One region of the Streptomyces sp. KL116D genome, then DNA from elsewhere that is predicted to be linked to it. Evidence: riboswitches for the same ligand, from Rfam matches in the RefSeq annotation. Region 1 holds a riboswitch; each other region holds the start of a gene.
The links. Region 1 has a riboswitch for cyclic di-AMP ahead of RBJ77_RS05725 (peptidoglycan DD-metalloendopeptidase family protein). Riboswitches for the same ligand answer to the same signal wherever they lie in the genome.
Positions count from the first base shown of each region.

Region 2: linked by a shared signal. The riboswitch ahead of RBJ77_RS45455 (M23 family metallopeptidase) and the one ahead of RBJ77_RS05725 (peptidoglycan DD-metalloendopeptidase family protein) in region 1 are both predicted to bind cyclic di-AMP.
Region 3: linked by a shared signal. The riboswitch ahead of RBJ77_RS41190 (NlpC/P60 family protein) and the one ahead of RBJ77_RS05725 (peptidoglycan DD-metalloendopeptidase family protein) in region 1 are both predicted to bind cyclic di-AMP.

Region 1 covers NZ_JASERH010000015.1:78,589-88,683, forward strand. Annotated here, with positions in the region: gene ispG (flavodoxin-dependent (E)-4-hydroxy-3-methylbut-2-enyl-diphosphate synthase) at 1-637, shown strand, start outside; gene dxs (1-deoxy-D-xylulose-5-phosphate synthase) at 671-2,560, shown strand; gene RBJ77_RS05705 (aspartate aminotransferase family protein) at 2,557-3,942, shown strand; gene RBJ77_RS05710 (helix-turn-helix domain-containing protein) at 4,015-4,641, shown strand; gene RBJ77_RS05715 (DUF6126 family protein) at 4,643-4,828, shown strand; gene RBJ77_RS05720 (tyrosine-protein phosphatase) at 4,842-5,642, opposite strand; cyclic di-AMP (ydaO/yuaA leader) riboswitch at 6,010-6,193, shown strand; gene RBJ77_RS05725 (peptidoglycan DD-metalloendopeptidase family protein) at 6,199-6,951, shown strand; gene RBJ77_RS05730 (SGNH/GDSL hydrolase family protein) at 7,080-7,913, shown strand; gene RBJ77_RS05735 (SIMPL domain-containing protein) at 8,047-8,802, shown strand; gene RBJ77_RS05740 (TetR/AcrR family transcriptional regulator) at 8,897-9,517, opposite strand; gene RBJ77_RS05745 (APC family permease) at 9,767-10,095, shown strand, end outside.
Region 2 covers NZ_JASERH010000122.1:17,291-27,385, reverse strand. Annotated here, with positions in the region: gene RBJ77_RS45470 (PLP-dependent cysteine synthase family protein) at 1-701, shown strand, start outside; gene RBJ77_RS45465 (MFS transporter) at 701-1,951, shown strand; gene RBJ77_RS45460 (PP2C family protein-serine/threonine phosphatase) at 2,128-3,234, shown strand; cyclic di-AMP (ydaO/yuaA leader) riboswitch at 3,479-3,623, shown strand; gene RBJ77_RS45455 (M23 family metallopeptidase) at 3,635-4,669, shown strand; gene RBJ77_RS45450 (aldo/keto reductase) at 4,792-5,775, shown strand; gene RBJ77_RS45445 (PrsW family intramembrane metalloprotease) at 5,786-7,093, opposite strand; gene trmB (tRNA (guanosine(46)-N7)-methyltransferase TrmB) at 7,296-8,069, opposite strand; gene lhgO (L-2-hydroxyglutarate oxidase) at 8,372-9,577, opposite strand; gene RBJ77_RS45430 (MFS transporter) at 9,678-10,095, opposite strand, start outside.
Region 3 covers NZ_JASERH010000106.1:5,570-15,664, reverse strand. Annotated here, with positions in the region: gene RBJ77_RS41235 (TetR/AcrR family transcriptional regulator) at 30-653, shown strand; gene RBJ77_RS41230 (DUF397 domain-containing protein) at 640-849, opposite strand; gene RBJ77_RS41225 (helix-turn-helix domain-containing protein) at 846-1,679, opposite strand; gene RBJ77_RS41220 (ATP-binding protein) at 1,820-2,233, shown strand; gene RBJ77_RS41215 (class I SAM-dependent methyltransferase) at 2,284-3,057, shown strand; gene RBJ77_RS41210 (hypothetical protein) at 3,164-3,514, shown strand; gene RBJ77_RS41205 (NlpC/P60 family protein) at 3,540-4,616, opposite strand; gene RBJ77_RS41200 (hypothetical protein) at 4,915-5,268, shown strand; gene RBJ77_RS41195 (tellurite resistance/C4-dicarboxylate transporter family protein) at 5,246-6,220, opposite strand; gene RBJ77_RS41190 (NlpC/P60 family protein) at 6,246-7,442, opposite strand; cyclic di-AMP (ydaO/yuaA leader) riboswitch at 7,449-7,631, opposite strand; gene pcrA (DNA helicase PcrA) at 7,855-10,095, shown strand, end outside.

The DNA of each region.
Region 1 (10,095 bases):
GGAGGCGTCGCTCTTCGAGGAGCACGGCTTCCGCGACCTCAAGATCTCGGTGAAGCACAACGACCCCGTGGTGATGGTGAACGCCTACCGGCAGCTCGCCGCCGCCTGCGACTATCCGCTGCACCTGGGGGTCACGGAGGCCGGTCCCGCGTTCCAGGGGACCATCAAGTCGGCCGTCGCCTTCGGGGCGCTGCTGTCCGAGGGCATCGGCGACACGATCCGCGTCTCGCTGTCGGCGCCGCCCGCCGAGGAGTGCAAGGTCGGCATCCAGATCCTGGAGTCGCTCGGGCTGCGGCAGCGGCGGCTGGAGATCGTGTCCTGCCCGTCGTGCGGACGGGCCCAGGTCGACGTGTACAAGCTCGCCGACGAGGTGACCGCCGGGCTCGACGGCATGGAGGTGCCGCTGCGGGTGGCCGTCATGGGGTGCGTGGTGAACGGTCCGGGCGAGGCGCGCGAGGCGGACCTCGGCGTCGCGTCGGGGAACGGCAAGGGGCAGATCTTCGTGAAGGGCGAGGTCGTCAAGACCGTGCCCGAGTCGAGGATCGTGGAGACGCTCATCGAGGAGGCGATGAGGATCGCCGAGCAGATGGAGCAGGACGGCGTCGCGTCGGGCCCGCCCGACGTCACCGTGAGCTGAGTTCTTGAGGACGGACGGGAAGGGGGCTCGAGCGTGACGATTCTGGAAACCATCCGGGGGCCGCGCGACCTGAAAGCGCTGAGCGAGGAGGAGCTCGACGAACTGGCCGCGGAGATCAGGGAGTTCCTGATCCACGCGGTGGCGAGGACCGGCGGCCATCTCGGACCGAACCTGGGCGTGGTGGAGCTCTCCATCGCACTGCACCGGGTCTTCGAGTCACCGGTGGACCGGCTCGTCTGGGACACCGGCCACCAGAGCTATGTGCACAAGCTGCTGACGGGCCGTCAGGACTTCAGCAAGCTGCGCGGGAAGGGCGGCCTGTCGGGCTATCCGTCCCGCGAGGAGTCCGAGCACGACATCGTCGAGAACTCGCACGCCTCGACGGCGCTCGGCTGGGCCGACGGCCTCGCCAAGGCGCGGCAGGTGCAGGGGGAGCGCGGCCACGTCGTCGCCGTCATCGGCGACGGGGCGCTGACCGGCGGCATGGCGTGGGAGGCGCTGAACAACATCGCGGCCGCCAAGGACCGGCCGCTGATCATCGTCGTCAACGACAACGAGCGCTCGTACGCGCCGACCATCGGCGGCCTCGCCAACCACCTGGCGACCCTCAGGACCACCGACTCGTACGAGAAGGTGCTGGCCTGGGGCAAGGACGTGCTGCTGCGCACCCCGGTCGTCGGGCACACCGTGTACGAGTCGCTGCACGGTGCGAAGAAGGGCTTCAAGGACGCGTTCGCGCCGCAGGGCATGTTCGAGGACCTGGGCCTGAAGTACGTGGGGCCGATCGACGGGCACGACGTCGGAGCCGTCGAGTCGGCGCTGCGGCGGGCGAAGCGCTTCCACGGGCCGGTGCTCGTGCACTGTCTGACCGAGAAGGGGCGCGGCTACGAACCCGCGCTCGCCGACGAGGCCGACCGGTTCCACACCGTCGGCGTGATGGACCCGCTCACCTGCGAGCCCCTCGCGCCGTCCAACGGGCCGTCCTGGACCTCGGTGTTCGGCGACGAGATCGCCGCGATCGGGCGCGAGCGGGAGGACGTCGTCGCGATCACGGCCGCCATGCTGCACCCGGTGGGTCTCACCCGGTTCGCCGAGGAGTTCCCCGACCGGGTGTGGGACGTCGGCATCGCGGAACAGCACGCCGCCGTCTCGGCCGCCGGGCTCGCGACCGGCGGGCTGCACCCCGTGGTCGCCGTCTACGCGACCTTCCTCAACCGGGCCTTCGACCAGCTGCTCATGGACGTCGCGCTGCACCGCTGCGGGGTGACCTTCGTGCTCGACCGGGCCGGGGTGACCGGCGTCGACGGCGCCTCGCACAACGGCATGTGGGACATGTCCGTCCTCCAGGTCGTGCCGGGCCTCAGGATCGCCGCGCCGCGCGACGCCGACCAGCTGCGCGCCCAGCTCCGCGAGGCCGTCGCCGTGGACGACGCGCCGACCATGCTGCGGTTCCCGAAGGAGTCGGTCGGCCCGGCGATCCCGGCGGTGGACCGGGTGGGCGGCATGGACGTGCTGCACCGGGGCCAGGACCCGCGGGTGCTGCTGGTGTCCGTCGGCGTGATGGCCCCGGTCTGTCTGCAGACGGCCGAGCTGCTCGCGGCGCGCGGCATCGGCTGCACGGTCGTGGACCCGCGCTGGGTCAAGCCGGTCGACCCGGACCTCGCGCCGCTGGCCGCCGCGCACGACCTCGTCGCCGTGGTCGAGGACAACAGCAAGGCGGCAGGCGTCGGTTCGGCCGTCGCGCTCGCCCTGGGGGAGGCCGACGTCGACGTCCCCGTACGGCGGTTCGGCATCCCGGAGCAGTTCCTGGCGCACGCGAAACGGGGCGAGGTGCTCGCCGACATCGGTCTGACGCCCGTCGAGATCGCGGGGCGGATCGGTACGAGTCTCGGCCGCAGGGCCGGCAAGGAGAACGACGCATGAGCAAGGAGTTCGACCTCGGCACGCTGCTGGCCGAGCGCGGCGCCGAACGGTACGAGCTGCACGCCAGGTACCTCAACCACCAGCTGCCGAAGATGCTGCACACCATCGGCTTCGACAAGGTCTACGAGCGGGCCGAGGGCGCGCACTTCTGGGACGCGGACGGCAACGACTACCTGGACATGCTCGCCGGTTTCGGCGTCATGGGCCTGGGCCGTCACCACCCCGTCGTGCGCAAGGCGCTGCACGACGTCCTCGACGCCTCGCTCGCGGACCTGACCCGGTTCGACTGCCAGCCGCTGCCGGGCCTGCTCGCCGAGAAGCTGATCGCGCACAGCCCGCACCTGGACCGGGTGTTCTTCGGCAACAGCGGGACGGAGGCCGTGGAGACGGCGCTGAAGTTCGCGCGGTACGCGACCGGGAAGCCGCGGGTCCTGTACTGCGTGCACGCCTTCCACGGCCTGACCACCGGCTCGCTGTCGGTCAACGGCGAGGACGGGTTCCGCGACGGCTTCGCCCCGCTGCTGCCCGACACCGCCGTCCCGCTCGGCGATCTCGACGCCCTGGCACGGGAGTTGAAGAAGGGCGACGTCGCCGGTCTGATCGTCGAGCCGATCCAGGGCAAGGGCGTGCACGAGGCGCCGCCCGGCTATCTGCGGGCCGCCCAGGAACTCCTGCACAAGCACAAGGCACTGCTCATCGCCGACGAGGTGCAGACCGGGCTCGGCCGCACCGGCGACTTCTACGCGTACCAGCACGAGGACGGCGTCGAGCCTGACCTGGTGTGCGTGGCGAAGGCGCTGTCGGGCGGCTACGTCCCGGTGGGCGCCACGCTCGGCAAGGACTGGATCTTCAAGAAGGTCTACTCGTCCATGGACCGGGTCCTCGTGCACTCGGCGAGCTTCGGGTCCAACGCGCAGGCCATGGCCGCCGGGCTCGCCGTCCTGTCGGTCATGGAGGACGACCAGACCGTCGCGAACGCCCGCGCCATGGGCGACCTCCTGCGGTCCCGGCTCGCCGCGCTCGTCGACCGCTACGAGCTGCTCAGCGACGTGCGGGGCCGCGGCCTGATGATCGGCATCGAGTTCGGCAGGCCCAAGTCCCTGAAGCTGCGCAGTCGTTGGACGATGCTGCAGGCCGCGCGCAAGGGCCTGTTCGCGCAGATGGTCGTCGTGCCGCTGCTGCAGAAGCACCGGATCCTCACCCAGGTCTCCGGCGATCACCTCGAAGTGATCAAGCTGATCCCGCCGCTCGTCGTGGACGAGGCCGATGTGGCACGATTCGTGGAGGCGTTCACCGCCGTCATGGACGACGCGCACAGCGGTGGCGGGCTCATGTGGGACTTCAGCAAGACGCTGATCAAGCAGGCGGTGGCCAACCGCTGAGCGACGACGAGGCGGTTTGCCTCTGAGGCAAAGAATTTGCCGCTGGGGCAGGGTTCTGGCTGAATCGAGAGCATGAGCCCTGCCCTCCCGGAGGAGGTTCCGGAACCCCCGGAGCTGCCCGCCGTAGCGCCCCAGCTGCGCGCCCTGCGCCGCCGCGCCTCCCTCACCCTGGAGGTCGCGGCCCGCTCCGCCGGTCTCTCCCCGGCGCATCTGTCCCGCCTGGAGACCGGCCAGCGCCAGCCCTCGCTGCCGATGCTGCTCGCCCTCGCCCGTATCTACGGTACGACGGTCTCGGAACTCCTCGGCGAGACGCCGGCCGACCGCGAGTCCGTCGTCAGGGCGCGGACCATGGAAGCCACCGAGGCGGGCGGCTGGACGTACTTCCAGGCCGGGGCCCCCGGCCGCGGCATGCAGGCCCTGCGGGTCCACGTGCCGTACGGCTCCCAGGGCGACATCGTGCGCGTGCATCCCGGCGAGGAGTGGCTCTACGTCCTCGAAGGACGGCTCAGGCTGCGCCTCGGCGACACGTCCTACCGGCTCGACCCGGGGGACAGCGCCCACTTCGACTCGCTCACCCCGCACCGGATCGCCGCCGCGGACGAGAGCGGGGCCGAGCTCCTCTTCGTACACACCCTGCTGCAGAGCCCGACCGCGGCGCTCTGCCTCGGCCCGGCCGCGGGCCCGATCCGGGAGGCCTGACATGAGCGAGATGAGCGACATGAGCGACACGACCGAGCACGTCGAGCCGGCCGGGCGGTCCGCCCGGCGCGACATCGAGGACAAGCTGCCGCGCGGCATCTGGGTCCGCGTCCTCGTCTACGTCTTCGCGGGACACGCCCTCGCGGCCTTCATCTACATGCTGTTCACGCTGGGCGGGGGCCAGTAGCGCAGGCCGGCGGTCAGCCGAGCAGGCGCTCGGTCAGCCGGTCCCGGGTGGCGGCGCTGAGCTTCAGGCCGTCCGCGAGGTAGCGGTCGGTGCTGCCCCAGGTCTGCTCGATGGTCTCGAAGGCCGCGTGCAGATACTCGGCGCGGGCGTCGAAGAGCGGGCTGAGCAGCTCCATGACCTCGGGGGAGTAGGCGTCGGACGCCGTGTTGTTGTTGCGGTGCACCCGGTAGCGGCGGTGCTTCGCGTTCGACTCCAGGTAGTCCGCCTCGATGGCGTCGCGCTCCACGCCGACCGCGAGCAGCGTCACCGCGATCGACAGGCCCGCGCGGTCCTTGCCCGCCGCGCAGTGCATGAGCGTGGGCACGCTGTCCTCGGCGATCGCGTGCAGGACCCGGCTGTGCTCGGCGGTGCGCTGGCTGATGATCGTGCGGTACGAGGTGATCATGCGGTCCGCCGCGCGGCCCTCGGAGAGTAGGGAACGCAGCTGCTCTATGTCGCCGTCGCGGACCATCTCCCAGAACTCGGCGCCGTCGGCCGGGTCGGTCAGCGGCAGGTTCACGTTGCGGACGCCGGGCAGCGCGACGTCGGCGCCCTCCAGCTTCTGGTCGGCCGCGTTGCGGAAGTCGAAGATCGTGTGCAGTCCGAGCCCGGAGAGGAACGCCGCGTCCGTGGCCGTGGCGTGCGCGAGGTGTCCGCTGCGGAAGAGCACTCCCTGGCGCACGCGCCGACCGTCCACGGTCGGGAGGCCGCCCACGTCGCGGAAGTTGCGCACTCCGGTGAGTTCGGGCTCGGTGGACGGGGCGTGCTGCGTCACGGGGGGCTCCTCCCGGTCGGTTCGCCCGCGTTGCTCGCGGGCGGTCGCGCTCCCGACGATACGACATGGGTTTCCGAGGCAACCATCTGTCCGATTTGGGGTTTTCGGGGTCAACTGTCCGCAGTTCAAGGGTGTTTGCCGGTACGTGCGTGAGCAGGCTCATAGCGGTGACGGTCCGTGGCGGTCGCCGGGCATTCCTCTCCGGGGAATTCCCGAAGGTATGGCGCCGGTAAAGCGGCACGGTCGACGCAGGGTGACACAGCGAACTCCCAGACGATCAAGAAAGCGCCGGTAAAAGCGAATTCGGCGCTTGTCGCCGCCTTTCCTCCTGCTTTACGGTCACCAATCAATCCGGACGGAACGCCTAGTCCTGCCACCGCCCGGACTCCGAACAACGACCCGTGACGGCAGGAGCGGGGGACCCACAGGCACCATGCCGCCGAGGGAATTCCCCATGCGGCTCGGGGTGGAGCCGGGCTCGTGCAGCGGGCCCGGCCGGACATCTCCAGTCCGAACCCGACAGCTCACCTCGCAGGCGACGGAGAGGAAATCCGCCATGCCCGCCAAGGGAAAGCACCGCCGTCCGAAGTCCCAGCGCGTCACCCGGGCCGCCGCCGTCGCCACGGTCGGCGGGGCCGCACTCGCCCTGCCTCTCATCGGCGCCACCGGCGCCCAGGCCGCCACCGCCGGCGCGACGACGTACACCGTCAAGGCCGGTGACACGCTCTCGAAGATCGCCAAGGCGCAGCACGTCGAGGGCGGCTGGAAGCAGCTGTACCAGGCCAACAAGGGCGTCATCGGCTCCGACGCCGGCTACATCAAGCCGGGCGCCAAGCTCACGCTCAAGGCCGGGGCGGGCGCGTCCACCGCGACGGTCACCCAGGCGAGCACCACGACGGCCACCGGCTCCTACGTGAAGCCCGTCGACGCCTCCGTCGGCACGCCGTACCACCAGAACGGCTCCATGTGGTCCAGCGGTTACCACACGGGCACCGACTTCACCGTCGCCACCGGCACCGCCGTCAAGTCGATCGCCGCGGGCACCGTCGTCTCGGCCGGCTGGGGCGGCAGCTACGGCAACGAGGTCGTCATCAAGCACGCCGACGGCAAGTACTCGCAGTACGCCCACCTCTCCTCGGTCGGCGTCTCCGCCGGGCAGAGCGTCGGCGCGGGCACCCAGATCGGCCTGTCCGGCGCCACCGGCAACGTCACGGGCCCGCACCTGCACTTCGAGATCCGCACCTCGCCGAGCTACGGCTCCGACCTGGACCCGCTGGCCTACCTGCGCGAGCACGGCGTCACCGTCTGACCCCGCCCGAACTGCTGTGATCCCTCGGCACCCGGTTATTCCCCGGGTGCCGAGTGGGCTTTGTCACCACTCGTCAACCCCTGGTTACGGTCGCGTAGGTCACATCCCAGGGTGAAAGATGTGTGGTCGTGGCAAACGAATCGAGATCACTCAGCGGCGGCACGATTCGGTCCTACGCGGCGGTGGGGGACAGCTTCACCGAAGGCGTCGGGGACCCCGGACCCGACGGCAGCTTCGTGGGGTGGGCCGACCGGCTCGCCGTCCTCCTGGACGACCGCGTTCCCGAGGACACCTTCCAGTACGCGAACCTCGCCGTGCGCGGCAAGCTCATCGACCAGATCGTCGAGGACCAGCTCCCGCGCGCGATCGAACTCGCCCCGGACCTGGTGACCCTCGTGGCCGGCGGCAACGACATCATCCGCCCGGGCACCGACCCGGACGACGTGGCCGAGCGCTTCGAGAAGGCCGTGGTCCGGCTCTCCGAGGCCGCCGGGACCGTCATGGTCGCCACCGGCTTCGACACCCGCGACGTGGCCGTCCTCAAGCACCTGCGCGGCAAGATCGCCACGTACAACATGCACGTGCGCGCGATCGCCGACCGGCACGGGTGCGCGATGCTCGACCTGTGGTCCCTCAAGTCCATCCAGGACCGCAGGGCCTGGGACGACGACCGGCTCCACCTCTCGGCCGAGGGGCACACCCGCGTCGCGCTCCGCGCCGGCCAGGCACTCGGCATCGACGTGCCCGCCGACCCGGAGCAGGCCTGGCCCCCGCTGCCGCCGCGCGGCACCTTCGAGGTGCGGCGCGACGACATCCACTGGGCCCGGGAGTTCCTGGTGCCGTGGATCGGGCGGCGGCTGCGCGGCGAGTCCTCCGGGGACCGGGTCGAGGCGAAGGGCTTCGTGGACCCGCACCTCATCAAGGCGCATCTGGTCAAGGCACACCTGGAGTCCGCCTCCTGAACGGCGCGTCCGCGCCGTCCGTGCGCCGGTGAGGTGACCGGCCGGAGTGGCGTGGGCGGCGGCGCGCCGCCCGGGTGCTGGGATGTCGGCTGCCCGCCGTCCGGCGGGGCCGACCGGGAAGGACCCCGATCCCATGCCTGTACGCATCCGCCACCGCGCCGCCCTCGCCGCGGCCCTGCTCGCCGTCGGGCTGCCCGCGGTACCCGCCGTCGCCGCGCAGGGCGCCCCGCCCGCGACCGCGGCCGTGGCGCCCCGGCCCGCGACCGTCACCGTCACCGGCGAGGGCCGGGCGAGCGCCGCACCCGACACGGCCGTCGTCACGGCGGGCGTCGAGGTGACCGGGGCCACCTCGAAGGCGGCGCTCGCCGCCCAGAACACCGCGGCGAACGCGCTGCTCGCCGCCGTGCGCGGGGCCGGGGTCGCCGACCGGGACGTGCGCACCGAGAGCCTCTCCCTGTCCCCGGTGTACACGACCGGGTCCGAGCCGGACGCGGCGCCGAAGGTCACCGGCTACCGGGCCGGGCAGACGTTCTCGGTGAAGGTCCGTGACCTGGGGCGGACCGGTGCCGTCATCCAGGCCGTGGTCGACGCGACCGGTGACGCGGGCCGGATCCACGGGATCGTCTTCGACGTCGCCGATCCGGCCGCCCTGCGGGCCGGCGCCCGCGCGGCCGCACACGCCGACGCGCACGACAAGGCCGTCCAGTACGCCCGGCTGAGCGGTCACCGGCTCGGCAGGCTCGTCTCGCTCGACGAGAGCGCCGGCGGCCGGCCGCGCCCGGTGCCGGTCCCGGCCGTCGCCTTCGACGAGTCGGCGGGGAAGGTGCCGGTGGCGCCGGGCGAGATCGAGGACGAGGTGACCGTCACGGCGGTGTACGAGCTGAACTGACGCGCGGCGATCTGCGAGCTGAGGTGACCGTCACGGTGGTGTACGAGCCGAACTGACCGGCGCCGTGGGGGCGGGCCCGTTGCGCCGCGTCCGGCTACTTGCCCGTCCCCGTCAACTCCGCCCGCTCCAGGCCCAGTTCGCGAGCGAGGGCCTCGTCCACCCACTCCTGGGTGCGGGCCCGCGACACCGCGCCGTCGTACGTCGTCATCTGCACCGCGAGGCCGTCGAGCAGCGCGGTGAGGCGCAGCGCCGCCGCCGTCGGGTCGGGACAGCTGAACTCGCCCGCCGCCACCCCCTCCGCGACGACCTCGGCGAGCGCGGCCTTCCACCGCTTGTCGAGGTCGCGCGTCACCTCGCGCAGCGCGGGCTCGCGCAGCGACGCGGCCCAGCCCTCGATCCACAGCCGCCACCCCTTGGCCTGACCGGTCGGGGCGTACCAGCGCACCGCCGCCCGCAGCCGCTTCAGGGCCGTCGTGCGGCGGCCGAGCAGCTTGCGCAGATGGGCCAGATCGTCCTCGGCCGCGTACGTGAACGCCGCGGCGACGAGCTTCTCCTTCGTCGAGAAGTGGTACAGCACCAGCGCGTTGCTCACGCCGAGCGCCGATGCGACGTCGGAGATGCGCACGGCGGCGACACCGCGCGCCTCGATCTGCTCGATGGCGGCCCGCAGCAGCTCCTCGCGCCGCTCGGCCACGCTCAACCGGACTCTGGTCACGCCGCAACCCTAGTTGTTCCCGTCCGCACCCGGCAGCCGGGCCGCCGCCCGTGCCGCGTCGTGCCGCCCCGGGCCGTGCGCGCGGTCCCCGCAGCCGCTTCGTGCACGACCCTTGACACCCTCTCGGCGCACGCGCCACAGTCCCTTCCATCCCCCTCTACTGACTGGCCGTTCAGTCAATAGCCGTGGTCCGGCGACTCGGTGGAGGGGCCGTCCCCGCCGGAGCAGTCCCGCCGCCAGGAGCACGCCGTGACCCAAGCGCCGCCCGTACCTCCGACCCCGCCCGCCGCGGGCGCCCCCGACCTCTCGGCAGGATGGGGCGAGCAACGCTCCCGGCTGCGCAAGGACCTGCGCCGCCTCGACGTGCTGTTCTTCCTCATCTGCACCCTCGTCGGCCTCGACACCATCGGCTCCGTCGCCGCGCAGGGCCCCGAGGGCCTGACGTGGATGGCGATCCTGGCCCTCGTCTTCTTCCTGCCCTACGGACTGCTCGTCGCCGAACTCGGCTCCGCCTTCCCCGTGCAGGGCGGCCCCTACGTGTGGACCCGGCTCGCCTTCGGACGGCTCGTCGCCGGCGT
Region 2 (10,095 bases), on a different contig from region 1:
CGAGCCCGGTCGGCGGGTGGCAGCAGGCACGGGTCGACGAGGTGGGCCGCCGGCTGGCGCGGCTCCCCGGCTCCTGGTGCCCGGACCAGTACCACAACCCCGACAACCCGGCCGCGTACGCGGGGCTCGCGGCCGAACTCGCCGAGCAGATCGGCACGTTCGACGTGCTGGTGTGCGCCGTGGGGACCGGCGGCCACTCGGGCGGGATCGCGCGGGCGCTGCGCGGCCGGCACGGGATGCGCGCCCTGGAGCTGGTGGGCGTCGACTCGGTGGCGTCCACGATCTTCGGGCTGCCGGCCGGGCCCCGGCTGATGAGGGGGCTCGGTTCGTCCATCCACCCCGGCAACGTCGACCACGCGGCGTACGACGAGATCCACTGGGTCGGCCCGGCGGAGGCCGTGCGCAGCGCCCGCCGGCTGGCCGGGCGGCAGTTCGCGACGGGCGGCTGGAGCGTGGGCGCGGTGGCGCTCGTCGCGGACTGGCTGGCCCGCACCCGGCCGGCCGGGACCCGGATCGTGGCGGTCTTCCCCGACGGTCCGCAGCGGTACTTCGACACGGTGTTCAACGACGAGTACTGCGCGCGGCACGGACTGCTGGAGGGCCCGGTGCCGGACGCGCCGCGCGCGGTGACCGTGCCGGGGGAGCCGGTGGCCGCCTGGGCGTTCCGCCGGTGCGCCGCCCGGGTGGGGGTCAGCTCCTGATGCTCCTGCTGAAAGCGCCCCGACTCGTCGACCGGACACGGCAGTTCGAGCCCGCGGTCCGGCTGCTCTACGTCAACCAGTTCACCATCAACCTCGGCTTCTACATGCTGATGCCGTACCTCGCGGCCCACCTCTCCGGCGAACTCGCCCTCGCCACCTGGTCGGTGGGGCTTGTCCTCGGTGTGCGGAACCTGTCGCAGCAGGGCATGTTCCTGGTCGGCGGCGCGCTGGCGGACCGGCTCGGGTTCAAGCCGATGATCGTCGCCGGGTGCGCGCTGCGGACCGCCGGGTTCGGCGCGCTCGCCTTCGCGGACACCCTGCCGGTGCTCGTCGGGGCGTCCGTCGCGACCGGGCTCGCGGGGGCGCTGTTCAATCCGGCGGTCCGGGCGTACGTCGCGGCGGAGGCCGGCGAGGAGCGCAGGATCGAGGCGTTCGCCCTGTTCAACGTCTACTACCAGGCGGGCATCCTGCTCGGGCCGCTCGTCGGGCTGGCGCTGACCGGGGTGGACTTCCGGCTGACGTGCGCGGTGTCGGCGGCGCTGTTCGCGGTGCTCTCCGTGGTGCAGACGCTGCGGCTGCCGGTGCGGCGGCGCACCGGCACCGACCGGGAGAGCGGGCAGTGGCGGACGGTCCTGGGCAACGGCTCCTTCTGGCTGTTCTCGCTCGCGATGACCGCCTCGTACGTCCTGTCCTTCCAGGTCTACCTCGCGCTGCCGCTCGCCGTGGAGCGGCTCGTCGGCGGCGGTACGGCGGGGCGGGCGGCGACGAGTGCGCTGTTCGTCGTGTCGGGGCTCGTCGCGCTCGCCGGGCAGCTGCGGATCACCGACTTGTGCCGCAGGACGTGGCGGCGCGAGCAGTGCCTGGTCGCCGGGCTCGGGCTGATGGGCGCCGCGTTCCTGGTGCCCGCGGCCGGGGGCGCCGGGTGGACCGGGGTGGCCGGGCTGCTGGTGTGCGCGGCGGGTCTTGCGGCGGCCACGGCGGTGCTCTACCCGTTCGAGATGGACACGGTCGTCTCCCTCGCGGGCGGGCGGTGGGTCGCCACGCACTACGGGCTCTACAACACGGTGTGCGGGGTGGGGATCACCGTGGGGAACCTGGGCGCGGGCCTCCTCCTCGACGCCGGCCGGGGGGTGCCCGCGGTGCCGTGGCTCGTGCTGGCCGGCGTCGGGGCAGCCGGGGCCCTGGGGCTGCGCGGGCTCGGGCGGTCCGGGCGGCTCGCCTCACCGGGGCCGCGGACCGTCTCGCCGTAGGAGCGGGCGTTCTCGGCTCGGTGCGGGTTCGCTGTGGCCGGCCGCGCGGTTTCCCGCGCCCCTGAGCGGCACCATCCCCCGGTAACCCGTACGGAGCAGCCCTGGTCGCCGCCCGCGCCCGGTCCGGGAACCCTTGGTGAGACGCCGGGAACCCGGGCGCGGACAGGAGACGAGCGGTGGGGCAGCGGCGCGGAGGAAGGCACCGGTATACGGCGGACACCGTCGGCGTCCGTGCCTTCCTGCGACTGCTGCCCGTGCTGCTCATCCTGGGCGGGGCCCTGTACGAGTACCTCACGCCGTCCGGCTTCGCCGGGTCCCCGCTGTTCAGCGCGGCGCCGCTGGTGGCCGCCCCGTTCTTCTCGCTGGGCAGCACGATCCTGGCCGGGGTCGGGTCGATCGCCGCGATCGTCGCGGTCCACCTCAGATACACGAACGTCTTCCACCCCGACGTCATCACCGAGATGGTCACGGTGGCGACGGTGTGCGTGCTGGCCTGTTTCATCAACCGGATCGTGCGCCGCGGCGACGAACAGCTCGCCTCGGCGCGGCAGATCGCGGAGGCGGCGCAGTTCGCCGTGCTGCCCGAGCCGGCCGGGCGGATCGGCGGGCTCGCCATCGCGGCGCGCTACGAGGCGGCGCAGGCCGGCGCGTTCATCGGCGGGGACCTGTACGCGGTGCAGGACACCCCGCACGGCGTCCGGCTGGTGGTCGGCGACGTCCGTGGCAAGGGCATGGGCGCGGTCGCCGCCGTGGCCGTCGTCATCGGCGCGTTCCGGGAGGCCGCCGAGCAGGAGGGCAGCCTGGAGGCGGTCGCCCAGCGGCTGGAGCGGGCCCTGGCCAGGGAGGGCACCAGACGCCGCGGCGTCGACGACTACGAGGGCTTCACCACGGCCGTGCTCGCCGAGCTCCCGCACGGCCTCGACCTGGTCCGGGTGCTCAACCGCGGGCACCCCGACCCGATCCTGCTGCACGACGACGGGACCGTGCGGGTGCTCGGCCCCGACGAGGCGGCGCTGCCGCTCGGCATGAGCGAGCTCGGCAGCTGGCCGGACCGGGCCACGGAGGCGGAGTTCCCGCCGGCCGCCACCCTGCTCCTCTACACCGACGGACTCTCCGAGGCGCGCGACGAGCAGGGCGTCTTCTACGATCCGGCGGCCCGGCTCACCGGCCGCATCTTCCCCGGACCCGACGCACTGCTTTCGGCCCTCGTCGACGAGGTGCGGGAGCACACCGGAGGGGGCGCGACGGACGACATGGCGCTCCTCGCCGTTCGACGCCCTTGATCATTGTCACGAGGTGTGACCGAACGACCTCCCTGCGCATAACAATTGATACACCGTCAGAAAAAGGTGAAGCTCCGGTGCGGACGAACGGGCGGCCAACTCGCCCGATTCCGCCCGGTCGTGCCCCGTTAAGTCCAGGCCAAAGACGTGAACGATCAGTGGGAACGGCTTGGAAATACTGTCGGCTGTCTATTAACGTTCGATAACGCAGCGCGGTCGTCCCAGCCGTCACAAGAGTCGGCTCCGCGCGCACGCGCTTAATCCCGCAAGGGAGCCGGGGAACCACCAACTTGGGGTGAATCGGACATCGCTGATGCTCGCGATGTCGGTAGGAGACCTTCCTGCTCCGAACCCGTCAGCTAACCCGGTAGGCGAGAAGGAAGGAAAGGAGCGCGCCCCAGTGGCGTCCAACCGGCCTGCCCCCGAGTTCTCCTACCCGCCGAATGACGACGAGTTCGGCACCGCCCAGGAGACTTGGGAGGAGTGGAACCCCACCGAGGAATCCGTCCGCCCCGTCCGCGGCAAGCACCGCGTGGCCCGGCAGCGTGGCGGCCTCGCGCGCAGTTCCACGGTTCTCGGCGTCGGCGTGATCGCCGCCGTCGGCGCGGGCGGCATCGCCACCGCGCAGGGCGGCAAGCCCGCCGTCCACATCTCCATGCCCGACCTCTCGGCCGTCAAGGACTCGCTGCCCGAGGCCAAGTCGCTGCCCGGCGTGGGCGCGCTGATATCCGACGACTCCGGCTCCGACGACGCCCAGGCCCCGTCCACCGCCCCGCTCACCACGGTGGGCAACGGGCAGGAGGACGCCGGCGAGGCCCTGCGGGCCCGCATCCTGGCGCAGGCCGAGACCCAGCAGGACGCCGCCGACGCCGCCGCGCAGCAGGCGGCCGAGGAGGCCGCGGCGAAGAAGGCCGCCGAGGAGGCCGCCGCCAAGAAGGAGGCGGCCGACGCCAAGGCCGCCGCCGAGAAGAAGAAGGCGGAGGAGGCGGCCAAGCGGAAGGCCGAGGCCGAGCGCCTCGCCAAGCTGGCCAAGAGCTTCAAGCTCCCCGTCGCCTCGTACACGCTCACCGGCACCTTCGGCCAGCCCGGTTCCATGTGGTCCTCCGGCTACCACACGGGCCTCGACTTCGCGGCCTCCACCGGTACGCCGATCTACGCCATCCACTCCGGCACGGTCACGGAGGCCGGCTGGGCCGGCTCGTACGGCTATCGCACGGTCCTCACCCTCGACGACGGCACCGAGCTGTGGTTCTGCCACCAGTCCTCGATGAACGTCAGCGTCGGCCAGAAGGTCACCACCGGCGACGTCATCGGCCGCGTGGGCGCCACCGGCAACGTCACCGGAGCCCACCTCCACCTGGAGGTCCACCCCGGCGGCCAGGCCACCGGCGTCGACCCGGCCGCGTGGCTGCGCGGCAAGGGCCTCACCCTCTGAGTCCTGCCCGCTTCCGGGTGTCTCCTCGAACCCCGGCGGTCCTGGCGGCAACCCCCCGACGCCAGGGCTGCCGGTTCTGCCTGCCCTGAACGCCGTGTTCCGCAGAGGTGTTGAATCGGGGCATGACGTCCTCCGCTTCTTCCTCTGCTTCCTCTTCTTCCTCCGCACTCCGCAAGCTGGGCTCCTCCGACCTGGAGGTCTTCCCGCTCGCGCTGGGCGGCAACGTCTTCGGCTGGACCGCCGACGAGGCCACGTCCTTCGCGGTGCTCGACGCCTACGTCGCCGGTGGCGGCAACTTCATCGACACCGCCGACTCGTACTCCGCGTGGGTCGAGGGCAACCACGGCGGCGAGTCCGAGACCATCATCGGCAAGTGGGTCAAGGCCCGGGGCAACCGCGACGACGTCGTCATCGCCACCAAGGTCGCCCGCCACCCCGACTTCCGGGGCCTGCGCGGCGCCACCATCAAGGCCGCGGCCGACGCCTCCCTGAAGCGCCTGGGCACCGACCACATCGACCTGTACTACACGCACTTCGACGACGACGAGACGATCCCCGTCGAGGAGATCATCGGCGCCCTCGACGAGCTGGTGCGGGCGGGCAAGGTGCGGCACATCGCCGCGTCGAACATCTCGCCGGAGCGGCTCCAGGAGTCCCTCGACCTCTCCGACCGCGAGGGCCTCGCCCGCTACGTCGCCCTCCAGCCGCACTACAACCTCGTCTCGCGCGACACCTACGAGGGCGCCCGCCAGGACATCGCCTCGCGCGCGGGCCTCGGCGCCGTCCCCTACTACGCGCTGGCCGCCGGCTTCCTGACCGGCAAGTACCGTCCCGGTACCGCCGTCGACAGCCCGCGGGCCGCCGGCGCGGGCAAGCACCTGGAGACCGAGCGCGGCCGGAACGTGCTGACCGTCCTCGACGAGATCGCCCAGGAGCGCGGCGCCGAGATCGCCACCGTCGCCCTGGCCTGGCTCGCCGCGCAGCCCACCGTGACCGCGCCGATCGCCTCGGCGCGCACGGTCGAGCAGCTGCCGGCGCTGCTCGCGGTCGCCGACCTGGCGCTGACGGACGCCGAGGTCGGCCGGCTCACGGCGGCCTCCGCCTGACGGTCCCGCGTCAGCGGAGATAGGGGTTGTACGCGGGCGCCCGGTTCACCGGCGGGCCCGCGTACACCGGCGGCAGCCAGACCGGCGCCGCCACCTGGGAGCCGTACGCGAGCGCGGCCCGCGCGTAGCCGCGCCGCTCCCACAGCGCCTCAAGCAGCTCCCTCTCCCGTGCGACGAAGTCGGCGCCCGCCCGGCCCTTGCGGCCGCGGTGGCGCAGCAGCGCGAGCGACGTCGCGTACGACTCGTACGCGACGACCGCCTCCGCCGCCGGCCGGCCGCCGTAGTGCGCGGCGAACTCCCGCGCCAGACGCCGGGCCTTGAGCGAACCGAGCGCGAACGGCTCGGGCGTCGCCAGCCAGCCCGCGGCGACATAAGCGGGCAACTCCTGCCGTACGGTGCGCAGTTCCCGCTGGCGCACGAACACGGCGAGCCAGGTGACGAGCCCGAACACCGGCACCATGAACGCCGCGTACACCGCGAAGAAGCCGTACTCGCCGAGCGACGACGAGCCGTTCCAGAAGGCGTGCATGCCCATCGCGGCCAGCAGCCCCGCGGCGGGCAGCAGCATCCGCCGGGCGCGGCCGCGATCGGGGGCGGTGAGGGCGGCGATGCCGAAGCCGATGCCGGTGAGCACCGTGAACAGCGGGTGCGCGAACGGCGACATGACGATGCGGACGAAGAACGTCGCGGCGGTCACCGAGCTGAGCCCGGGGCCGGTGCCGGAGAGCTGGTCCGTGCCGAAGGCGTTCCCTAGGTAGAGGATGTTCTCGGTGAACGCGAAGCCGGTCGCGGTGACCCCGGCGATCACGATGCCGTCGACGATGCCGCTGAAGTCGCGTCTGCGGAAGAGGAAGACGAGCAGCACGGCCGCCGCCTTCGCGGACTCCTCGACGATCGGTGCGATCACGGTGGCGCCGAGGGTGTCGGCGCTGGACGGGTCGGCGGTGGCGGTCTCGATCCAGCGGGTCGCGAAGCTGTTGGCGACGATCGCTATCAGGGCCGCGGCGCAGGCGCCCCAGGCGAAGGAGAACACCAGGTTCCGCCAGGGTCCCGGCCGTACCCGGTCCAGCCAGCGGAACGCGGATATGAGCAGCGGCACGGGCAGCACGGCGAGGCCGAGCCCGACCAGGAAACCCTCCGTTCCGGTCTGCTCCCGCACCAGGGCCACGATCACCGCGCCGGACAGCGCGAGCAGGGTCGCGAGGCCCGTCGCCCGTACGCCCTTCCGCTCCCACCAGCGCGGATGCGGTACCGCGCCGCTCGGGTGTGGGCCGAGGGCGTCGTCCTGAGGAGGCGGGTAGGTCGGATACGGGGCCACGGATTGACCCTAACGAGGGACGGGCCCCACCGCGACGGGGCATCCGGGCCGCCGCCTTCCCCTGCCGGGGAGATGCCGCACGCGGTGCGCACCTCAGGGGCGCGGGGAACTGCGCGACCAGCCCCCACAGGCCCGCGGACGGACTGCTTCCGGCGGAGCCGGTCAGCGGCGGTCAGTGCTGGTCAGTGCCGGTCAGCGGCGGTCAGCGGCGGCGGAACAGGAGGTCGTGCACCACGTGGCCCTTGTCGAGGCCCTGTCCCTCGAACCGGGTCAGCGGGCGGAAGCCGGGCCGCGGCGCGTAGCCACCGTCCGGCTGCGTGTTCTCGTAGTCGGGGTGGGCCGTGAGCACCTCGAGCATCTGCTCGGCGTACTCCTCCCAGTCCGTCGCACAGTGCACCAGCGCCCCGGGCTTCAGCGGGCCCGCGACCAGCGACAGGAACTCCGGCTGGATCAGCCGCCGCTTGTGGTGGCGCTTCTTCGGCCAGGGGTCGGGGAAGTAGACGCGGAGCCCGTCGAGGCTGTCGGCCGGGAGCATCGCGCGCAGCAGGATGATCGCGTCGCCGTTGGCCACCCGCACGTTGTCCAGGCCGTTGCGCTCGGCCAGGCCCAGCAGGTTGCCCTGGCCCGGCGTGTGCACGTCGACGGCGAGGATGCCGGTCGACGGATCGTCCGCCGCCATCTGCGCGGTCGCCTCGCCCATCCCGAAGCCGATCTCCAGGACGACGCGGTCGACGCCGGGGAACAGCTCGGCCAGGTCGAGGACCCGCTGCCCGTCGATGTCCAGGCCCCACCGGGGCCACAGCCGCTGCAGCGCGTCGGCCTGCGACGTGGTGACCCGGCTGCGGCGCGGCTGGAAGCTGCGGATGCGCCGCTCGAAGTGCGACCCGGCGGGGTCGGGCTTGGGCCCGTCGGGAAAGCGCGGCTCGTTCGGGCGCGCGGGCGGGGCGGAGTGCTGGGGCGATTCGGAGTCAGACACAGTGGGGCGATTTTACGGGTTCGGGGGCGGCACGCCGATCCGCCGGTCCATCGATCCGTCGGTCTGCCGATCCGCCGGTCCGTCGGCTGCCGATCCGCTGCCTGCCGGTCTGCCGATCCATGATTCGTCGGTCTGCCGATCCGCCGGCTGCCGGTCCACGATCCGTCGGTCTGCCGATCCGCCGGTCCACCGGTCCACGATCCGTCGGTCTGTCGGTCTGTCGGTCTGTCGGTCCATGATTCGCCGGCCTGCCGATCCGCCGGTCTGCCGGTCCACGATTCGCCGGTCGGCCGGTCCGCCGATCAGGAGCCGAGGGCGTCGAGCGCGAGCCGGGCCACTTCCCGGCCGATCGGCAGGGAGGCGGTCGCGGCGGGCGACGGCGCGTTCAGCACGTGCACCGTGCGGGCGCCCTCCCGTATCAGGAAGTCGTCCACCAGCGTCCCGTCGCGCAGCACGGCCTGCGCGCGGACCCCGGCCGGGGCCGGCACCAGATCGTCCGCGGTGACCGCCGGCACCAGCCGCCGCACCGCCTGCGCGAACGCCGACTTCGACGCGGAGCGCCGCAGCTCCCCGGCCCCATACCGCCAGTGGCGGCGGGCTATCCGCCAGGAACCGGGCCAGGCGAGCGTGGCAGCGAGCTCCTTCGGCCGGACGACGCCCCATCCGTAGCCCTCCCGGGCCAGCGCGGGCACGGCATTGGGGCCGACGTGCACACCGCCGTCGATCCCGCGCGTCAGGTGCACGCCGAGGAACGGGAACGCCGGGTCCGGCACGGGGTAGACGAGGCCGCGCACCAGGTCGGGCCGGCGCAGCTCGAAGTACTCCCCGCGGAACGGCACGATCCGCATCTCGGGGTCGTCGCCCGCGAGCCGGGCCACCTGGTCGCACTGGAGCCCCGCGCAGTTGACGAGGACCTTGGCGCGCACGATGTCCCCGGCCCGCGTGCGCACGGCCACGCCGCGCTCGGGGCGCCGGTCGATCTGCACGACGTCCGCGCCGTACCGGATCTCGGCGCCGGACTCCTCGGCGAGCCGCTCGGCCACCGCGCGGTAGTCGGCGATGCCGGTGGTGCCGACGTGGATGGCGGCGAGGCCGCGCACCTCCGGCTCGTACTCCTGGATCTGGGCGGGGCCCAGCTCGCGGACCGGAATCCCGTTCTCCCTGCCGCGCTGGACGAGGGCGTGCAGGCGGGGGAGCTCGTCCCGCTCCGTCGCGACGATCAGCTTGCCGGTGACGGCGTGCTCGATCCCGTACTCCGCGCAGAACTTGACCATCTCGGCGGCGCCGCCCACCGCGAACCGCGCCTTGAGCGAACCGGGGCGGTAGTAGATCCCGCTGTGGATCACCCCGCTGTTCCGCCCCGTCTGGTGCCTGGCCGGGCCCGGCTCCTTCTCCAGGACGACGATCCGGGTGCCCGGCGCGGCCCGCGACACGGCATAGGCGGTGGACAGCCCGACGATCCCCCCGCCGACCACCACCACGTCCCCGTCAAACGCACGCGACCCCACCAGGCCTCACCTCCACGTCTGCATCTTGCCCGACCCCACTGACAATGCTCCGCGGACCTGGCCGAGAACCGGGCGTACGCAGGGACCGTGCGGACACGGCCTAGGCGGGCGCCATCAGCAGCGGACGGGCCCGCTCCCGCAGCTCCACCACCCGCGGCTCGTCCCCGTACGGCTCCAGCCGGTGCAGCAGGTCCTTGACGTACTCCGTGGTCCGCGCCGACGAGATCCGCCCCGCCACCTCCAGCGCCCGCGTGCCCTGCTCGCACGCCGCGTCCAGGTTCCCGGACTCCAGCTCGGCCACGGCCGACACCACGAGCCGTAACCCGTGCGACCGCACGAACTCCTCGGTGGGCCGGGACAGCGCCTGCTCCGTGAACCGCCGCACCTGCCGCGGCGCCTTCAGGTCCCGGTAGCACTCGGCGGCGTCCGCCGCGAACCGGTCGTAGGAGTAGAAGCCGAGCCAGGACGGGTCGCTGTCGCCGTCCCGCGCCCGCTCCAGCCACCCCTCGGCCGCCCGC
Region 3 (10,095 bases), on a different contig from region 1:
TTCGTCGTTACGGAACTATGCTTTGCCCCATGACGACCAACGCCGACTCCGCCAAGCCGACGCGTCGCAGGGCTCCCGCCGGGGCCGCGGTCCTCCGCGAGGACGTGACCGACGCCATCCGCGCAGCCGTCTTCGAGGAACTCGCCTCGGTCGGCTACGCACGCATGTCCATCGAAGGGATCGCGCGCCGCGCGGGTGTCGGGAAGACGGCGGTCTACCGCCGCTGGCGCTCCAAGCTGCACCTCGTCCTCGACCTGGTCTCCGCCATGGCGGTGCAGGGCCTTCCGGCGCCGGACACCGGCTCCCTGGAGGCCGACCTGCTGCTGCTCTACCAGGTCACGTCACGGGCGCTGCGCCACCCGGTGGCCGGCCAGATCATCCCCGACCTCCAGGCCGAGGCGGCCCGCAACCCCGACATCGCCGAGGCCATGCAGAAGGCGCTGCGCGAAGGGCAGCACGGCGTGGCGAGCGGCATCGTCCAGTCGGCCGTCGCCCGCGGCGAGCTCCGCGAGGGCCTCGACGAGGACCTCGCCCTCGACCTGATCTCCGGCCCGCTCTACTGGCGCGCGGTGGTCGTGCGCTCGCCCAAGCTGCCCAAGGGCCATCTTGAGCGGTTGTCCGCGGCCACGTCGGCCGCGCTCAGGGCGCTGTGACGTAGCCGAGGAAGGCGGCCCAGGCGGCGGGGGCCGCGGTGAGCCGGGCGTGCTCGGGGCGCTTCGAGTCTCGGACGTGGATGGTGGTGGGGGTGGGGGCGACTTCCACGCAGTCGTTGCCGTCGCCGCTGCTGCTGTAGCTGCTCTTGTGCCAGCGCAGGTCAGCGGCGAGGTCGGCGAAGGTCGTACGGATCATGTCTCTCCCAGCAATCGCTCGACTAGGGCTCGCGACTCCCGCGGTGACAGAGCCTGAGCCCGGATCATTCCATAGCGCAATTCCAGGATCCGGAGCTGCTTCGGATCGGAAACGGGACGCCCGTTGAACGCGCCGTCGGAGCGGCCGATCGCGGTCCCGTCCGGGAACTTCAGCACCTCGATCAGTCCGCCCGTTCCAGGATGCTCCTCCGACGCGGTCGGCATCACCTGCAGCGCGACGTTGTGCAACTGGCCGATCGCGAGCAGGCGTTCGAGCTGCTGGCGCCAGACCATTGTGCCGCCGACCCGGCGGACCAGCGTCGCCTCCTCCTGGATGAAGCTGAGCGCCGGCGCGGGGTCCCGGTCGAAGACCGTCCGCCGGGCGAGGCGGGCGGCCACCACGCGCTCCAGGTCGTTCGTCGAGTAGGCGGGGAGCCAGCCCGCGAAGAGGGCGCGCATGTGGCCCTCGGTCTGCAGCAGGCCGTGCACGTTGTGGTTGCTGTACAGACACATCTCGACGCACCGCGCCTCCATGTCCGCCAGCTCCCGCACCTTCTTCGGATAACGGGCCCTGGCCATCCGGGACTTCATGTGGCGGACGGCGCCACCCGCGCCCAGCACCTCGTCCACCTTGTCCAGGTACTCCGGCCGAGGAATCCGTGCGCCGCGCTCGATCTTCCGTACGAGGTCCTCGCCGTACCCGACGGCCTCCGCGAACTCCGGCACCCGCAGACCCGCCGCCTCCCGCAGGAACTTCAGCTGGTCGCCCACGATCTCGACCGCCGAGGCGATCTCGTCCTCGGGGTCGACGTCCCACCCGGGCTCGTCCATACGCACCCACCTCCACTGCCGAGCCGTACCCGTACGGCCTCCCGGACAGCGGGGACAAGCCGGGACAGACGCGGGACAGATCCGATACGCACCGCAGTCGTGCCAGCTCGAAGGACCCCTCGTCCGGAACGCTGAGTGACATGGAAACAGAAACTCAACTCACCGCAACCGAACGCGAGTTCACGCTCCAGTTGTCGGCGACGCCGCGCGGCGCCCGGCTGGCCCGGCTGCTCGCGACGGAACAGCTCCGGGCCTGGGGCCTGCCGTTCGAGGCGGCGGGCCACGTGGTCGCGGAACTCGCGGCGAACGCCGTCACGCACGGCCGGGTGCCGGGGCGGGACTTCCACCTCGCGCTCCGGGCGACGGACGACGCGATCCGGGTGGAGGTGACGGACACGCGCGCGGAACGCCTCCCGGAACTGCGGCCCCCGGCCGCCGACGCCGAGTCGGGCAGAGGGCTCCTGCTGGTGGAGGCGCTGGCGACGCGCTGGGGCGTGGCGGTCGGGGTGCCCCCGCGCAAGACGACCTGGGCCGAACTGGCGGTGCGGGCCTGACCCGAAAACCCGGTGCCCGGCCCCGCCCGCCCCCGCTACCGTCGCTCCCCATGGTCAACGGAGACGCACCCAAGGACCCCGACGGCTACTTCCCCGAGCGCATCGCGGCCGACTACGACCGGTCGTCCGCCCGGATGTTCACCCCCGAAGTCCTCGACCCCACCGTCGACTTCCTCCACCGGCTCGCCGGTGACGGGCCAGCGCTGGAGTTCGGCATCGGGACGGGGCGGATCGCCCTGCCGCTCGCCGCGCGCGGTGTCGACGTGCGCGGGATCGATCTGTCCGAGGCGATGGTCGCCCGGCTGCACGCCAAGCCGGGCGGCGACCAAGTACCTGTGTCCATCGGGGACTTCGCGACCACCACGGTCGGCGCCGGAGGCGAATTCACCCTCGTCTACCTCGTCTTCAACACCGTCATGAACCTGACCTCGCAGGACGCGCAGGTCGACTGCTTCAGGAACGCCGCCGCGCACCTCGCCCCCGGCGGCCGTTTCGTGGTCGAGACCATGGTGCCCGACCTGCGCAGGCTGCCGCACGGGCAGGAGGCCGTGCCGTTCCACGTGAGCGACACCCGGTGGGCCTTCGACCGGTACGACGTCGTCACGCAGGCCATGAGCTCGAACTACGTCGAGGTCGACCCGGAGACCGGGCACGGCTCGTACTGGACCATCCCCTTCCGGTACGTCTGGCCGGCCGAACTCGACCTCATGGCACGCCTCGCCGGGCTGCGGCTGCGCGAGCGGTGGGGCGGCTGGGCGCGGGAGCCGTTCACGGGCGAGAGCGGCCAGCACGTGTCCGTGTGGGAAAAGCCCGCCGGCCCCTGATCTCCGCCCTTGGCCCTAGGTCGGTGGTCCCTTGTGGTTCGTGACGCGAACTACCTGTCGTTCGTACTGCGAACCACGTCAACGGGGCCCGGGGGAAAGGGAGATCATGTTCGTCAGCACGCGACGCGTCGTCTTCGGATTCGGCGCGCACACCGGCGTCGACGAGGCGGCCGCCGCCGTGGGGCGCGACCCGGGGGAGGTCCGCACCGTGTTCAACCTCCCCGGGCGGATCACCGAACGGCCGCTGCCCGCCACCCGTACGCCCGACGGGACGTGGGTGGGCGGCAGCGTCGGCCAGTGGGTCGAGGAGCTGACCGGCGCGGTCCTGGAGCACGGCGCCGCGGGGTTCACGCTCTTCCCGCCCGGCCACGAGGCCCAGGACGACACCACGCTCGCCCGCTGGGCCCGGGACGTCGCCCCGGCCGTCCGCGAGGCCGTCGCACGGGAGCGCGGCTGAGTGCGGGGCGTGTCCCGGGGCTCGCTCACGCCACCCGTGTGGCCCCTGCGAACGGCATCTCGTCGATCGGCGCGATCCGCACCGGCGCGCTCGGGTTCGGCGCGTGGATCATCTTCCCGTCGCCGATGTAGAGGCCGACGTGGCTGATGCCCGAGTAGAAGAACACCAGGTCACCCGGCTGGAGTTGGGACTTGGCCACCCGCTGTCCCGCGTTGATCTGCGCGTACGTCGTGCGCGGCAGCGAGATGCCCGCCGCGCGGTACGCGGCCTGTGTCAGGCCCGAGCAGTCGAAGGCGGACGGCCCGGTCGCGCCCCAGACGTACGGGCTGCCGAGCGCGTCGTAGGCGTAGGCGATGGCCGATGCCGCACGGGAGTTGGGGGCCTTGGACGGGGCGCCGGCCGAGGGGGAGGCGGCACGGTCCGTGGAGCGGGAGGCGCGGTCGGCGGCGGACGCGCCGGGCCCGCCGGCCGGGTCGAGGGTGCGGTCCGCCGGGGCGAGCCGCTCCAGGAGCTGCCTGGCCTCGCCCAGCTTCGCCGTCACCGTCTTCTTCTGCTGCCGCAACTCCTTCTGCTTCGAACGGAGTTCGGAGAGCTGTCCGTCGGCGTGGTCGCGCAGCTGGTCGATCTCGCGCAGCTCCTTGCGGACCCGGGTGATCGTGGCCGCCTGCCGGGTGCCGACCCGCTCGGCGAGCGCCGCCTCGTCGAGGTAGCGGTCGGGGGCCGAGGAGAGGAGCAGCCGGACCGTCGGGTCGACGCCGCCGGTGCGGTACTGCTCGGCCGCCGCCGCACCCAGCTTCTGCCGCTGGGAGTTGAGGGCCTCGGTGCGCCGGGACGCCTCGTCCTGGAGGGCGTCGACCTTCTTCTGCGCCTTCCCGGCCTTCTCCTTCGCGCCGTTGTACTTCTCGGTGGCGACCTCCGCTTCCTGGTAGAGCTTGTCGACCTTCGCCTTCACCTGAGCGGGGGTGAGGTTCGGCTCCGCGTGCGCCGCGCCGCCGTCGAAGGCGGTGGCGGTCGCCGCGGAGGCGAGGGCGAGGGTGGCCGCGGTGCGGACCGTACTGCCGCTGAGCGAGCGCTGCCTGGGCTTGCGATGCGCTGCCGGCACGTGGCGCCACGTCCTTCCGGGTCGTACGCCCGCCTTGTGCGTCCGGCGGCGGCCCGCACAGGGGGAGCGGGTCGCCGCCGGACCTTTCTCGGCGGTGGTGTCCGACTGCCGCCCCTGGTCCGGACGGCGGTGGGGAGCCGGTCACCTGGGGAAGGACGCTAAACCTCGGCGTAACGGGTTGGTGTGGGATTGTTCGCAACTGGTCCGTTTGTTACGGATCGTGTCAGAGCGTGACAGGCGAGTGTTCGTGGGGGATCGGTGACGGCGTCCGATGAACGCCCCGTTAGGCTCCGGAACCATGGACTTTCTCATCCATCTCTTCGTCGGCCTGCACATCATCGGCATCGCCTCGCTGCTCGGCGGCTTCCTCACGCAGATGTCGGCGATGGGACAGGGCACGGCCCGGTTCAACAAGGCGATGCTGCACGGCGCCCTGACCATGCTGGTGACGGGCGTCGCCCTCGTCGGCCTCAACCAGGCCGACGACAACACCGTCAACAACATCAAGATCGGCGTGAAGCTCGCGATCCTGATCGTGATCCTCGGCATCGTCTACGTGAAGCGGGACGAGGAGAAGGCCGAGAAGGGGCTCTTCGCCGCGGTCGGCGGGCTCACCGTCGCCAACATCTTCATCGCGGTGCTCTGGACCTGAGCACCTGCCGGACCGCCCCCGTCGCGACGACCAGCCAGACGGGGACGGCGATCCACAGCAGCACCTTCCCCGGCCACGTCAGCCAGGACACCTCGACGGCGGTGGCGACCGTCAGCGTCGCGACCGCCGTCATCCCCATCGGGAAGACGGTCGACCAGCGCCGCACGTCGTACCGGAACCGCGGCCGCACCAGCTCCGCCCCGCACAGCACCGCGTACCAGCTGAGGTCGAGCGTGAGCAGCAGCCCCGCCATGAAGCGCAGCACACCGGTGTCGTCGGAGTTCCACAGGTCACCGGCCCGCCCGGCGAGCACCAGCTTCGCCGCGGCCAGCGCCGAGATCGCCAGCGCGCCGCCCGCGACCCAGTGGTCCCCCGACCCGGTCAGCACCTGCCGCAGGTCGAAGCGCGTGAACGCGGCCGCGTAGATCGCGAGCCCCAGCCAGAACAGCGTCATCGCCGCGTACCCCAGCCAGTCCCCCCGTGCCGGTCCCAGCGCCGCCGACAGCGTCGCCCCGAGCACCGCGAGCGCCTGCGTGGCCACGCACGTGATGAACACGCCGCCCGGCATCTTCGGCTTCCAGTGCCGGACGACGACGTACAGCAGCCCCGGCCACACCACGACGGCGACCGCCAGCAGCACCTCGGCGAGCCCCTGCCACCCCAGCAGCGAGAACCGGGTGCCGAGCACGCACGTCGCGGCGACCGCGGTCATCGCGGGCGGGGTGTCCGCCTCCCGCTCCCACCGGTCGCGCTCGCGGAGCAGCCGGAAGCAGAAGTCGGCCGCGAGCAGCACCCACAGCGCGGCGGCGAGCACCAGGAAGACGCCCGACGTCCCGTCGTGCCCGGTCAGGTGCAGCCCGACCGAGACGATGCCGGTGGCCATGACGGCGGCGCCGGCGGCAGGCGGGAGCTGGGACCAGTAGGGACGCGAGGTGACGTTCGGGCCGGGCACCGCCCGAACGTAACCGCGGACGGCGTCAGGCGGGCCGCACCACGCTGTGGATCGACGCCGTGCCGTCGTAGTAGATGGACTCCTCGCGGACGTACGCGCCCGGCTTCGGGGCGTGGATCATCATGCCGTCGCCGAGGTACAGGCCGACGTGGCTGATGTCGTCGTAGAAGAAGACCAGGTCACCCGGCTGGATGTCGGAGAGCGGCACCGTCGTGCCGACCTCCACCTGGTCCCAGGTGGTGCGCGGCAGGGTGATCCCGGCGGCCTTCCACGCCGCCTGGGTCAGACCGGAGCAGTCGTACGAGTCCGGGCCCGTGGCGCCCCACACGTACGGCTTGCCCTCCTGGGCCTTGGCGAACGCGAGGGCCTTCGCGGCCTTCGTCGCGTAGTCGGAGGAGCCGGACCCCGTGGACGAACCGGAGCCGGAGCCGGACGAGGAACCCGAGCCGGACTGCTCCTGCTCCTGCTGCGCCGCCTCGTCGGCCGCCTTCTGCTTGGCCTCCTCGGCGGCCTTCTGCTTCGCGGCCAGCTCGGCGGCCTTCTTGCGGGCCGCCTCCTGCTTGGCCTTCTCGATCGCCGCGAGACGCGCCTTCTCCTCGGCGGTCAGCTTCGACAGCAGGGCGCGGGCGTCGGCGAGCTTCGTCTGCACGTCCTTCTTGGACGTCTTCAACTCGGTCTGCGAGGAGGTGAGTTGCTGCAGGTTCTCCTGCGCCTCGGTGCGCTTCTTCGCGGTCGCGCGCTGCTGCTCCTGGTAGTCGTCGACGGCCTTCTTCTGCTCGGACGTCATCCGGCTGAGCAGCTGGTCCTGCGCGAAGTAGTCCTCGGGGTTGTCGGCGAGGAACATGGTCGCGGTGTTGCTGACGCCACCGGTGCGGTACTGCTCCGCGGCGAACCGGCCCAGCTCCTGGCGGGCCGTGTTCATCTTCTCGGTGCGCTGCGCGATGTCGTCGAGGAGCTTGTCGACCTGGGTCTTCTTCTTGTCGGTCTGCTCCTTGGCGGAGTTGTACTTCTGCGTGGCGACCTCGGCCTGCCGGTACAGGGTGTCGACCTTCTTCTGCACCTCTTCGAGGCTCGGCCTGTCCGGCTGCGTCGGAGCGGCCTGCGCCGTCTGCGAGAGCAGGGCGACCGAGGTGAGGGCGGCGGTCGTGATGCCGACGGCAGGGGTCGTACGGAGACCACCGGACATCCGGGACCGGCTGCGCGGCTTGCGGTGCGACGCCAAAACAGGCGCTCCTTCCGTGGTCCGCCTACCGGGTTAGCTGTCGGGTTCGGGCCGGTGGTACATGTCGTACGGAAGGCTGCCCTACGGTCAACCGCCCGGTCCTGCTGGGCCGTTGAGCCGATTCACCCCAAGGTCGGTGGGTCCCCGGTTCCCTGCCTCTCGGCGTACGGAACTCGGCGGGGGCTGCCCGCTCGCCGCGTTGTTCGCGGGCGGGGGGACGGGCTGCCCGCGCAGCACCGTAGCCAACTCGTGTTGCTGCTGTGAAGGTTGATGTTCGATATGCCCGATACATTTTCGTGACCTTGCTCTCGGGCACGCTCCGTGTCGCTTTGGGTGCCGCATCGTGCGCGAAGGGTCACGTATGGGAAGACGGCGGCGGGGTGTCAGTGGGGCGGCCTAGACTCGTAGAGCGATGAGCAGCCTCTTTGACGACAACTTCCTGGCCAGCCTCCAGAGCGGTACGGAGGAGCCCCCGCCGCCGCCCGAGGACTCCGACAGCGACAGCGCTCCGGAGGCGATTCCGGACGACCTGTTCGGCGGGAAGTTCGACGCGCCGCCGCCCCGGGACGCCTACTACCGGGACGGGGCGCCACGCCCGGCGATCGACCCGGCAGCCCTCCTCGACGGGCTGAACGAGAACCAGCGGGCGGCCGTCGTGCACGGCGGCACGCCCCTGCTCATCGTCGCGGGCGCCGGCTCCGGCAAGACCCGCGTCCTCACGCACCGCATCGCGCACCTGCTCGCCGAGCGGCACGTGCACCCCGGCCAGATCCTCGCGATCACGTTCACGAACAAGGCCGCGGGCGAGATGAAGGAGCGCGTCGAGGCCCTGGTGGGCCCGCGGGCCAACGCGATGTGGGTGTCCACCTTCCACAGCGCCTGCGTGCGGATCCTGCGCCGCGAGAGCAAGAAGCTCGGCTTCACGTCCTCCTTCTCGATCTACGACGCCGCCGACAGCAAGCGCCTCATGGCCCTGGTCTGCCGCGACCTCGACCTGGACCCGAAGAAGTTCCCGCCGAAGTCCTTCAGCGCCAAGATCTCGAACCTGAAGAACGAGCTGATCGACGAGGAGGACTTCGCCGCCACCGCCGCCGACGGCTTCGAGAAGACGCTCGCCCAGGCGTACGCGATGTACCAGTCGCGGCTGCGCGAGGCCAATGCCCTCGACTTCGACGACCTGATCATGACGACGGTGAACCTGCTGCGCGCGTTCCCGGACGTCGCCGAGCACTACCACCGCCGCTTCCGGCACGTCATGGTCGACGAGTACCAGGACACGAACCACGCGCAGTACGCGCTGGTCAAGGAGCTGGTCGGCCCGACCGACGGCGAGGACGCGGACCCGGCCGAGCTGTGCGTCGTGGGTGACGCGGACCAGTCGATCTACGCGTTCCGCGGCGCCACCATCCGGAACATCCTCCAGTTCGAGGAGGACTATCCGAACGCGACGACGATCATGCTGGAGCAGAACTACCGCTCCACGCAGACGATCCTCTCGGCGGCGAACGCGGTCATCGAGCGCAACGAGTCGCGCCGCCCCAAGAACCTGTGGACGAACGCGGGAGCGGGCGCCCAGATCACCGGCTACGTCGCGGACACCGAGCACGACGAGGCCCAGTTCATCGCCGACGAGATCGACCGGCTCACGGACGCCGGCGACGCGAAGGCGGGCGACGTCGCGGTCTTCTACCGGACGAACGCACAGTCCCGTGTCTTCGAAGAGATCTTCATCCGCGTCGGCCTGCCCTACAAGGTCGTCGGCGGCGTCCGCTTCTACGAGCGCAAGGAGGTCCGGGACGTCCTCGCGTACCTGCGGGTGCTGTCGAACCCCGAGGACTCCGTCCCGCTGCGCCGGATCCTGAACGTGCCCAAGCGCGGCATCGGCGACCGCGCGGAAGCGATGATCGACGCGCTGTCGCAGCGCGAGAAGATCTCCTTCCCGCAGGCGCTGCGCCGCGTCGACGAGGCGTACGGCATGGCGGCCCGCTCCACGAACGCGGTGAAGCGGTTCAACACGCTGATGGAGGACCTCCGCACGATCGTCGAGTCGGGCGCGGGCCCGGCGACGGTCCTGGAGGCCGTCCTGGAGCGCACCGGATACCTGGCGGAGCTGCAGGCCTCGACCGACCCGCAGGACGAGACCCGGATCGAGAACCTCCAGGAACTCGCCGCCGTGGCCCTGGAGTTCGAGCAGGAGACCGGCGCCGCCGAGGGCGAGGGCGAGGGTCAGGGTGAGGGCCAGGGTCAGGGCGAGGACGCCGGCGGGGCCGCTGCCCCGGGCACCCTCTCCGACTTCCTGGAGCGGGTCGCGCTCGTCGCCGACTCCGACCAGATCCCGGACGAGGAGGACGGTGACGGAGTCATCACACTGATGACCCTGCACACAGCGAAGGGCCTGGAGTTCCCGGTCGTCTTCCTGACCGGCATGGAGGACGGCGTCTTCCCGCACATGCGCTCCCTCGGCCAGACCAAGGAGCTGGAGGAGGAGCGCCGTCTCGCGTACGTCGGCATCACACGCGCGCGGGAGCGGCTGTACCTGACGCGCTCGTCCATGCGCAGCGCCTGGGGCCAGCCCTCGTACAACCCGCCGTCCCGCTTCCTGGAGGAGATCCCGACCGCGCACCTGGACTGGAAGCGCACCGGCCCCTCCGCC